Linked DNA regions of Leptothrix cholodnii SP-6. The main gene of each other region encodes a partner of the protein of the gene in region 2 in a complex. Links are inferred from orthologs where the notes say so. Each region holds a gene or a part of one and is shown on either strand. Other genes may lie near its edges.

Region 1 (4,886 bases), 1.9 Mb from region 2 along the record:
TCCCCTGCGTGATCACCTTGTGCCAGGTTGTCGTGTTCATGGGGCGATGTCTTGGTGTTCGGTCGAACCCCCCTATCGCGCGGGCACAACCAGAGAGGCGATGGCTGGCAGCATAGCCACGCCCCCCTCGTCGACCTATCCCCGATTCAGGCGAACAGCGCCTGCAGGTCGACGGTGGCGGATTTGCCGACTCGAGCGCCGTCCTCGTCCAGCCAGCGCAGCGCGCGGTGGCGCCCGAGGTCCCGCAGGTTTTCCAGAAACGGCTTGTGCGCCAGCAGCTTGGTTTCGCTGGCGAGGTGGCCCAGCGCGTCCTGGCCGTCGATCAGGTGCCAGCGCAAGGCGCGCAGGCGCCGCTCGAGGGCGCCCGACGGCCACCAGTTGCCGCGCTGCGCGGCCGCGCAGGCGCTGCCCAGCAAGGCGGCCTCGCGCTGGAAGGTGGCGTTGAAGGCGATCTCGACGGCGCGGCTGCGGATCTCGGCCACGCTGGTGGGCGACTTGCCACCCGGCTCGGCATAGGCCAGCGGGCTGAGCATGACGATCAGCACGTCGTCGGCATGGCCGGTGGCGGTCAGCGGGAACAAGGCCGGGTTGGCGCTGTAGCCGCCGTCCCAGTACGCCTCGCCGTCGATCTCGACGGCGTGGTGCATGGTCGGCAGGCACGCGGACGCCAGGGCCGCGTCGACGTTCAGCTCGTGTTCACGAAACAGCTTGAGCCGGCCGGTGCGCACCTGGGTGGCGGCGATGTAGAGCCGGATCGGGCTGGCCAGGCGCAGCCGCTCGAAATCGACCAGCCGCTGCAGCAGGTCGCGCAGCGGGTTGAGCCCCAGCGGGTTGAGCTGATAGGGCGACAGCAGCTGCGTCCACTGCAGCGCCACCCGCGCGGCCGGCGCCAGGCCGGGATCGCTGGCCTTGCCCTCGGTGAACCACTCGAAGGGCAGCTGGGTGCCGACCTCGCTCCACAACGCCGCCAGCGCCTCGCGGGCGGCCTCGTTGGCGGCCGGGCCCGGGCCGTGGCCGCTGCGCGCCAGGCCGTCAGCCATCACGATCGCGTTGAGCGCGCCGGCGCTGGTGCCGCTGACGGCATCCCAGTCGAAGCGATCCGCTTCGAGCAGGGCATCGAGCACGCCCCAGGTGTAGGCACCGTGGGCGCCGCCGCCCTGCAAGGCCAGGCTCAGACGCGGGCGTCGATTGAACTTTCCGAACATCAGATGGCACTCCTCGCACCGGCCCCGAAGGGGGAAATGCTGCAGTGCAGTATCGCGGCAAAAATAGAATCGCCGGATGTCAGCCCTGCCTCCCTCGCCCCCCCTGCCCGATTCCGGCCATCCCGCCTTTGCCGACATCGGCTTCGACGAGCCCGACCGGCGGGATGAAACACACGACCCGCACGAGCCGCCGGCGCGGCCTGCGCTGCCCGCGGGCCTGCTCGCCAACCTCAACCCGGAGCAGTACGCCGCCGTCACGCTGGCGGCCGAGCCGGCGCTGATCCTGGCCGGCGCCGGCTCGGGCAAGACCCGCGTGCTGACCACCCGCATCGCCTGGCTGCTGCAGACCGGCCAGATCGGCCCCGGCGGCCTGATGGCGGTCACCTTCACCAACAAGGCCGCCAAGGAGATGGTGCACCGCCTCTCGACGATGCTGCCTTACAACGTGCGCGGCATGTGGATCGGCACCTTCCACGGCCTGTGCAACCGCTTCCTGCGCGCGCACTGGAAAATGGCCGGCCTGCCGCAGAGCTTCCAGATCCTCGACTCGGGCGACACGCTGAGCGCGGTCAAGCGCGTCATCAAGGCCATGAAGCTCGACGAGGAACGCTTCGTGCCCAAGCAGGTGAGCTGGTTCATCGCGTCCAGCAAGGACGACGGCAAGCGCCCGAAAGACCTGCCCACCGACGACGGCCAGGCGCGCACGATGGTCGAGATCTACCAGGCCTACGAGGACCAGTGCCAGCGCGAGGGCGTGGTCGATTTCGCCGAGCTGATGCTGCGCAGCTACGAGCTGATGCGCGACCACCCGGAGATCCGCGAGCACTACCAGCGGCGCTTCCGCCACATCCTGGTCGACGAATTTCAAGACACCAACCGGCTGCAGTACCTGTGGCTGAAGATGTTCGCCGGCACGCCCGGCGCGCTCGCCGGGCGCGAGCCGGCGGCGGTGTTCGCGGTCGGTGACGACGACCAGAGCATCTACGCCTTCCGTGGCGCGCAGGTCGGCAACATGAGCGACTTCGAGCGCGAGTACCGCGTCAGGCAGGTCATCAAGCTGGAGCGCAACTACCGCTCGTTCGGCAACATCCTCGACTCGGCCAACGCGCTGATCGCCCACAACAGCCGCCGCCTGGGCAAGAACCTGCGCACCGAGGCCGGGCCCGGCGAGCCGGTGCGGATCTTCGAGTCGACCAGCGATTTCGCCGAGGCACAGTGGCTGCTCGAAGAACTGCAGCAACTGCACCGCGGCGGCATGGCGCGCAGCGAAACCGCGATCCTCTACCGCAGCAACGCGCAGTCGCGCGTGATCGAGTCGGCGCTGTTCAACGCCGGCATGCCCTACCGCGTCTACGGCGGCCTGCGCTTCTTCGAGCGCGCGGAGATCAAGCACGCGCTGGCCTACCTGCGCCTGACCGAGAACCCGAACGACGACACCAGCTTCCTGCGTGTCGTCAACTTCCCGGCCCGCGGCATCGGCGCACGCAGCGTCGAGCTGCTGCAGGACGCGGCCCGCGCCAGCGGCCGCAGCCTCTATCAAAGCGTGGGCGCACTCGGCGGCGCGGCCGGCACCAAGCTGGCGGGCTTCACCGCGCTGGTCGACCGGCTGCGTGACGCCACCCGCGGCCTGACGCTGCGCGAGATCATCGAACGCATGCTCGACGCCAGCGGCCTGATCAACTTCTACCGCACCGAGAAGGAAGGCCAGGACCGCATCGAGAACCTGGAGGAACTCGTCAACGCGGCCGAGGCCTTCGTGACGATCGAGGGTTTCGGCAAGGACGCGGTGGCGCTGCCGGTCGACGAGACCGCGCCCGGCACCATCGCCGCGCCCCTGCCCGGCGAGCCCGAGGCGGTGGCCGCGGTCGACCTGCTGCCCGACGCCGAAACCGGCGAGATCCTGTCGCCGCTGGCGGCCTTTTTGACCCACGCCGCGCTCGAAGCAGGCGACAACCAGGCCCAGGCCGGCCAGGACGCCGTGCAGCTGATGACGGTGCACTCGGCCAAGGGCCTGGAGTTCGACGCGGTCTTCATCACCGGGCTCGAAGAAGGCCTGTTCCCGCACGAGAACTCGCTCAACAGCATCAGCGCCGGCGGCAACGAAGGCCTCGAAGAAGAGCGCCGGCTGATGTACGTGGCGATCACGCGGGCGCGGCAGCGGCTGTACATCAGCTTCAGCCAGACCCGCATGCTGCACGGCCAGACGCGCTACAACGTCAAGAGCCGCTTCTTCGACGAGCTGCCCGAGGCGGCGCTGAAGTGGATCACGCCCAAGCAGCAGGGTTTCGGCTCGGGTTACGCGCAGCAATACCAGCAGGCCTGGCAGCGCGGCTCGGGCCCCGGCGGCATGGTCGGCGCCGGGCGCAACAGCGGCTGGCAACCGGCCCCGGCGGCGCCGCCGTCATGGGCCGCGCCGGTGCCCGCGGCGATGCGCCAGAGCGCGGCCAAGGACAACGGCCACGGCCTGCGCCAGGGCCAGGGCGTGTTCCACACCAAGTTCGGCGAGGGCGTGGTGCTGACGCTCGAAGGTGTCGGCGCGGACGCCCGCGCCCAGGTCAACTTCGGCCGCCACGGCACCAAGTGGCTGGCACTCGCGATCGCCAAGCTGACGCCGATCGAGTGAGCGCGGCGGCGTCACCGGCTCGGTGACGCTCGCCGCCTCACGGCCTCACGACCTCACTCTTCGAGCAGGACGCGCAGCATCCACGCCGTCTGCTCGTGGACGGTCAGGCGCTGCGTCAGCAGGTCGGCCGTAGGCTCGTCGCTGGCCTTGTCGGCCAACGCGAAGATCGAGCGCGCGGTGCGCGCCACCGCCTCGTGGCCCTCGACCAGGATCGCCACCATCTCGAGCGCCTTGGGCGGCGTGATCGGCGCGTCCTTCAGCGAGGTCAGCTGGCCGAACTGCGCGTAGGAGCCCGGCGCCGGGTGGCCGAGCGAGCGGATGCGCTCGGCGATCGGATCGACCGCGTTCCACAGCTCGGTGTACTGGGCCATGAACATCGCGTGCAGCGAGTTGAACATCGGCCCGGACACGTTCCAGTGGAAGTTGTGCGTGGTCAGGTACAGCGTGTAGGTGTCGGCCAGCAGCTTGGACAGGCCGCCGACGATGGCCGCCCGGTCCTTGTCGCTGATGCCGATGTTGATCGAGGGGGTGTTCTTGGTGCTCTTGGCCATGGGTTCATCCGGTGGGTCGAGGACGGAACTCTAGAACAAGGTCGGCTCGGCCGGCCGATGCAGGTCAAGACCGGCAACAAAAAGCCCCGCGGCGGCACTGCGCGCGGGGCCGTATCTCGATCGGGTGCGAGGCCAGGCCCCGCGCCACGATCACATGCAGTCGATCATGACCTGACCGAAGCCCGAACACGACACCTGGGTCGCGCCCTCCATCAGGCGGGCGAAGTCGTAGGTGACCTTCTTGCTGGCGATGGCGCGCTCCATAGACACGAGGATCAGGTCGGCCGCCTCAAGCCAGCCCATGTGGCGCAGCATCATCTCGGCCGAGAGGATCTCCGAGCCGGGGTTGACGTAGTCCTTGCCGGCGTACTTGGGCGCCGTGCCGTGGGTGGCCTCGAAGCAGGCCACCGAGTCGCTCAGGTTGGCGCCCGGGGCGATGCCGATGCCGCCGACCTGCGCGGCCAGGGCGTCGGAGATGTAGTCGCCGTTGAGGTTGAGCGTGGCGAT
Region 2 (3,044 bases):
CGAGACCCTGCACCGCCTTGTCGTAGGCGGCGATGCCGTCGATGGGCAGGTAGCCGCGCGCCTTGGGCGCCTCGAACATCAGCCGCTCGGCCGCGACGACGCACTTGAGCAGCGGCAGCTTGCCGTCTTCGTCGAAATAGACGCCCACACCCAGGTTGACCTTGGCCGGATTGGGGTCGGTGGCGAATTGTTCGTTCAACCCGAGGATCGGGTCGCGGGGAGCCATCTCGATGGAAGAGAAGAGGGACATGGTTTGGCCTGTGGGCGTGTGTTGGAAAGGATCTCCACCCTGAGTTACTCTGGCAGATTGCGAGAATTTTAGCGGCGAGGAATGTGGACGATGGGTGAGCTTCAGGAGGCCGTGATCGAGCCGGCGGCAGCGACCGCGGGTCAGTTCGTCAGTTACGAGGGTTCCCCCTTCCAGCTGTTCCAGCCCTATCCGCCGGCTGGCGACCAGCCCACGGCGATCGAGGGACTGGTTTCGGGCATCCAGGACGGCCTGACCTACCAGACGCTGCTGGGCGTGACCGGCTCGGGCAAGACCTTCACGATGGCCAACGTGATCGCCCGCATGGGCCGCCCGGCGATCATCTTTGCGCCCAACAAGACGCTGGCGGCACAGCTGTACGCCGAGTTCCGCGAGTTCTTTCCGAAGAACGCGGTCGAATATTTCGTCAGCTACTACGACTACTACCAGCCCGAGGCCTACATGCCTCAGCGCGACCTGTTCATCGAGAAGGACAGCTCGATCAACGAGCACATCGAGCAGATGCGGCTGTCGGCGACCAAGAGCGTGCTCGAGCGCCGCGACACGATCATCGTGGCCACCGTCAGCGCGATCTACGGCATCGGCAAGCCCGAGGACTACACGCAGATGCGTTTCATCGTGCGCGTGGGCGACACGATCGGCCAGCGCGACGTCATCGCGCAGCTGATCCGCATGCAGTACACGCGCAACGACACCGAGTTCGCGCGCGGCACCTTCCGCGTGCGCGGCGACACGATCGACATCTTTCCGGCCGAACACTCCGAGCTGGCGATCCGCCTGGAGCTGTTCGACGACGAGGTCGAGTCGCTGCAGCTGTTCGACCCGCTGACCGGCCGCGTGCGCCAGAAGGTGCCGCGCTTCACGGTCTATCCGTCGAGCCACTACGTGACGCCGCGCGAACGGGTGCTCGCCGCCATCGAGGGCATCAAGCTCGAATTGCGCGAGCGTCTGGCCGAATTCGTCGCCGACGGCAAGCTGGTCGAGGCGCAGCGGGTCGAGCAGCGCACGCGCTTCGATCTCGAGATGCTGCAGGAGGTCGGCCACTGCAAGGGCATCGAGAACTACAGCCGTCACCTCTCGGGCGCCGCGCCGGGCGAGCCGCCGTCGACGCTGGTCGACTACCTGCCGTCCGATGCGCTGATGTTTCTGGACGAAAGCCACGTGCTGATCGGCCAGCTCGGCGGCATGTACAACGGCGACCGGGCGCGCAAGACCACGCTGGTGGCCTACGGTTTCCGCCTGCCCAGCGCGATGGACAACCGGCCGCTGCGCTTCGAAGAATTCGAACGCAAGATGCGCCAGGTGGTGTTCGTGTCGGCCACGCCGGCCGACTATGAAAAGCAGCATGCCGGCCAGGTGGTCGAACAGCTGGTGCGCCCCACCGGGCTGGTCGATCCGCTCATCGAGGTACGGCCGGCCGGCTCCCAGGTCGACGACGTGCTGCAGGAGATCCGCCTGCGGGTGGCGATCAACGAACGGGTGCTGATCACCACGCTGACCAAGCGCATGGCCGAGCAGCTGACCGACTACATGGCCGAAAACGGCGTCAAGGTGCGTTACCTGCACTCGGACATCGACACCGTCGAGCGGGTCGAGATCCTGCGCGACCTGCGGCTGGGCACCTTCGACGTGCTGGTGGGCATCAACCTGCTGCGCGAGGGGCTGGACATTCCCGAGGTCTCGCTGGTGGCCATCCTCGATGCCGACAAGGAAGGGTTCCTGCGCGCCGAGCGCAGCCTGATTCAGACCATCGGCCGCGCGGCGCGCAACGTCAACGGCAAGGCCATCCTGTATGCCGACAAGATGACCGAGTCGATGCGCAAGGCGATCGGCGAAACCGAGCGCCGCCGCGCCCGCCAGGTCGAGCACAACACCTTGCACGGCATCACGCCGCGCGGCATCCGCAAGCACGTCAAGGAGCTGATCGACGGCGTCTACGGCGAGAAGTCGGGCAAGGACGACCTGGCGATCATGCATTCCGTGGCCGAAGTCGAGGCGCTGTCCGAAAAGGACCTCGGCAAACGCATCAAGCAACTGGAGAAACAGATGCTCGAACATGCCCGCAACCTCGAGTTCGAGAAAGCCGCCCGCATCCGCGATCAGCTGGCGCAATTGCGTGAGCAGGCCTTCGGTGCGGCCGGCAGCGACAACATCGACGCGCTGGTGGCGAAGGGCGGCTCATGAGCGGGGTCACGCGCATCCTGATGGTGTGCATGGGCAACGTCTGCCGCTCGCCGACCGCCGAGGTGGTGCTGCGCCAGCGCGTCGAGCAGGCCGGGCTGAGCCATCGCATCGAGATCGACTCGGCCGGCACGCACGCCTCGAACAGTGCCGCACAGCCGCCCGACGAGCGCAGCGTCGCCCATGCGGCGCGGCGCGGCTACGACCTGCTGTCGGTGCGGGCGCGGCGTGTCACGTCGGCCGACTACGAGACTTTCGACCTGATCCTGGCGATGGACGAGGACAACCTGTCCAACCTCCGGAGCACCTGTCCGCCCGAACACCGCCACAAGCTCCGGCTGATGATGAGCTACGCCCCGGCGCGTGCGCCGCGCGTGATCCCCGACCCCTACTACGGCGCAGCCGCCGGCTTCGAGTGGGTGCTGGACCTGATCGAGGCCGCATGCGATGGCTTGATCGTCGAGCTGGGTGCATCATCGGGTTTCCCGAACAGGTGAACGAGCAAAGAAGCAAGCTGTTCGCTATAATCGAGTAAAACACTCGGGAAAGAGGGCGAGGGTCAAACCCGACTGGCTGCCCCGGGCGCGCTGACCGA

What was found. The genes of interacting proteins can lie anywhere in the genome.
Region 1: the proteins of uvrB (region 2) and LCHO_RS13840 are in contact, whole or in part, in a crystal structure (PDB 7EGT), measured with the Thermus thermophilus proteins. The link is inferred for Leptothrix cholodnii SP-6 from one-to-one orthologs. Residues at the interface, in WP_096411307.1 of Thermus thermophilus: Glu23, Leu25, Arg26, Asp27, Gly28, Glu29, Arg30, Phe31, Arg55, Glu326, Asp327, Phe328, Glu379, Ser382, Gln383, His398, Gly400, Arg401; in WP_096412145.1 of Thermus thermophilus: His654, Arg656, Phe657, Gln666, Asp668, Glu669, Lys680, Arg681, Leu682, Ser683, Lys685, Tyr686, Ala687.

What each region holds. Positions count from the first base shown.
Region 1 is NC_010524.1:3,048,119-3,053,004, forward strand. Bases 932-4,054 are described here. They hold LCHO_RS13840 (UvrD-helicase domain-containing protein), read left to right. Parts: upstream 932-1,281; coding sequence 1,282-3,828; downstream 3,829-4,054. Other genes in these bases: LCHO_RS13835 (patatin-like phospholipase family protein), read right to left, coding at 932-1,205; LCHO_RS13845 (Dps family protein), read right to left, coding at 3,882-4,054. Also shown: LCHO_RS22275 (GGDEF domain-containing protein), read right to left, coding at 1-40; more of LCHO_RS13835, read right to left, coding at 147-931; more of LCHO_RS13845, read right to left, coding at 4,055-4,379; icd (NADP-dependent isocitrate dehydrogenase), read right to left, coding at 4,530-4,886. UniProt on the Escherichia coli protein: A helicase with DNA-dependent ATPase activity. Unwinds DNA duplexes with 3'-5' polarity. Translocates on single-stranded DNA with 3'-5' polarity. Initiates unwinding more efficiently from a nicked substrate than double-stranded DNA.
Region 2 is NC_010524.1:1,117,797-1,120,840, reverse strand. What follows is about bases 1-2,896. They hold uvrB (excinuclease ABC subunit UvrB), read left to right. Parts: upstream 1-340; coding sequence 341-2,452; downstream 2,453-2,896. Other genes in these bases: LCHO_RS05250 (low molecular weight protein-tyrosine-phosphatase), read left to right, coding at 2,449-2,896; LCHO_RS05260 (amino acid aminotransferase), read right to left, coding at 1-250. Also shown: more of LCHO_RS05250, read left to right, coding at 2,897-2,946. UniProt on the Escherichia coli protein: The UvrABC repair system catalyzes the recognition and processing of DNA lesions. A damage recognition complex composed of 2 UvrA and 2 UvrB subunits scans DNA for abnormalities.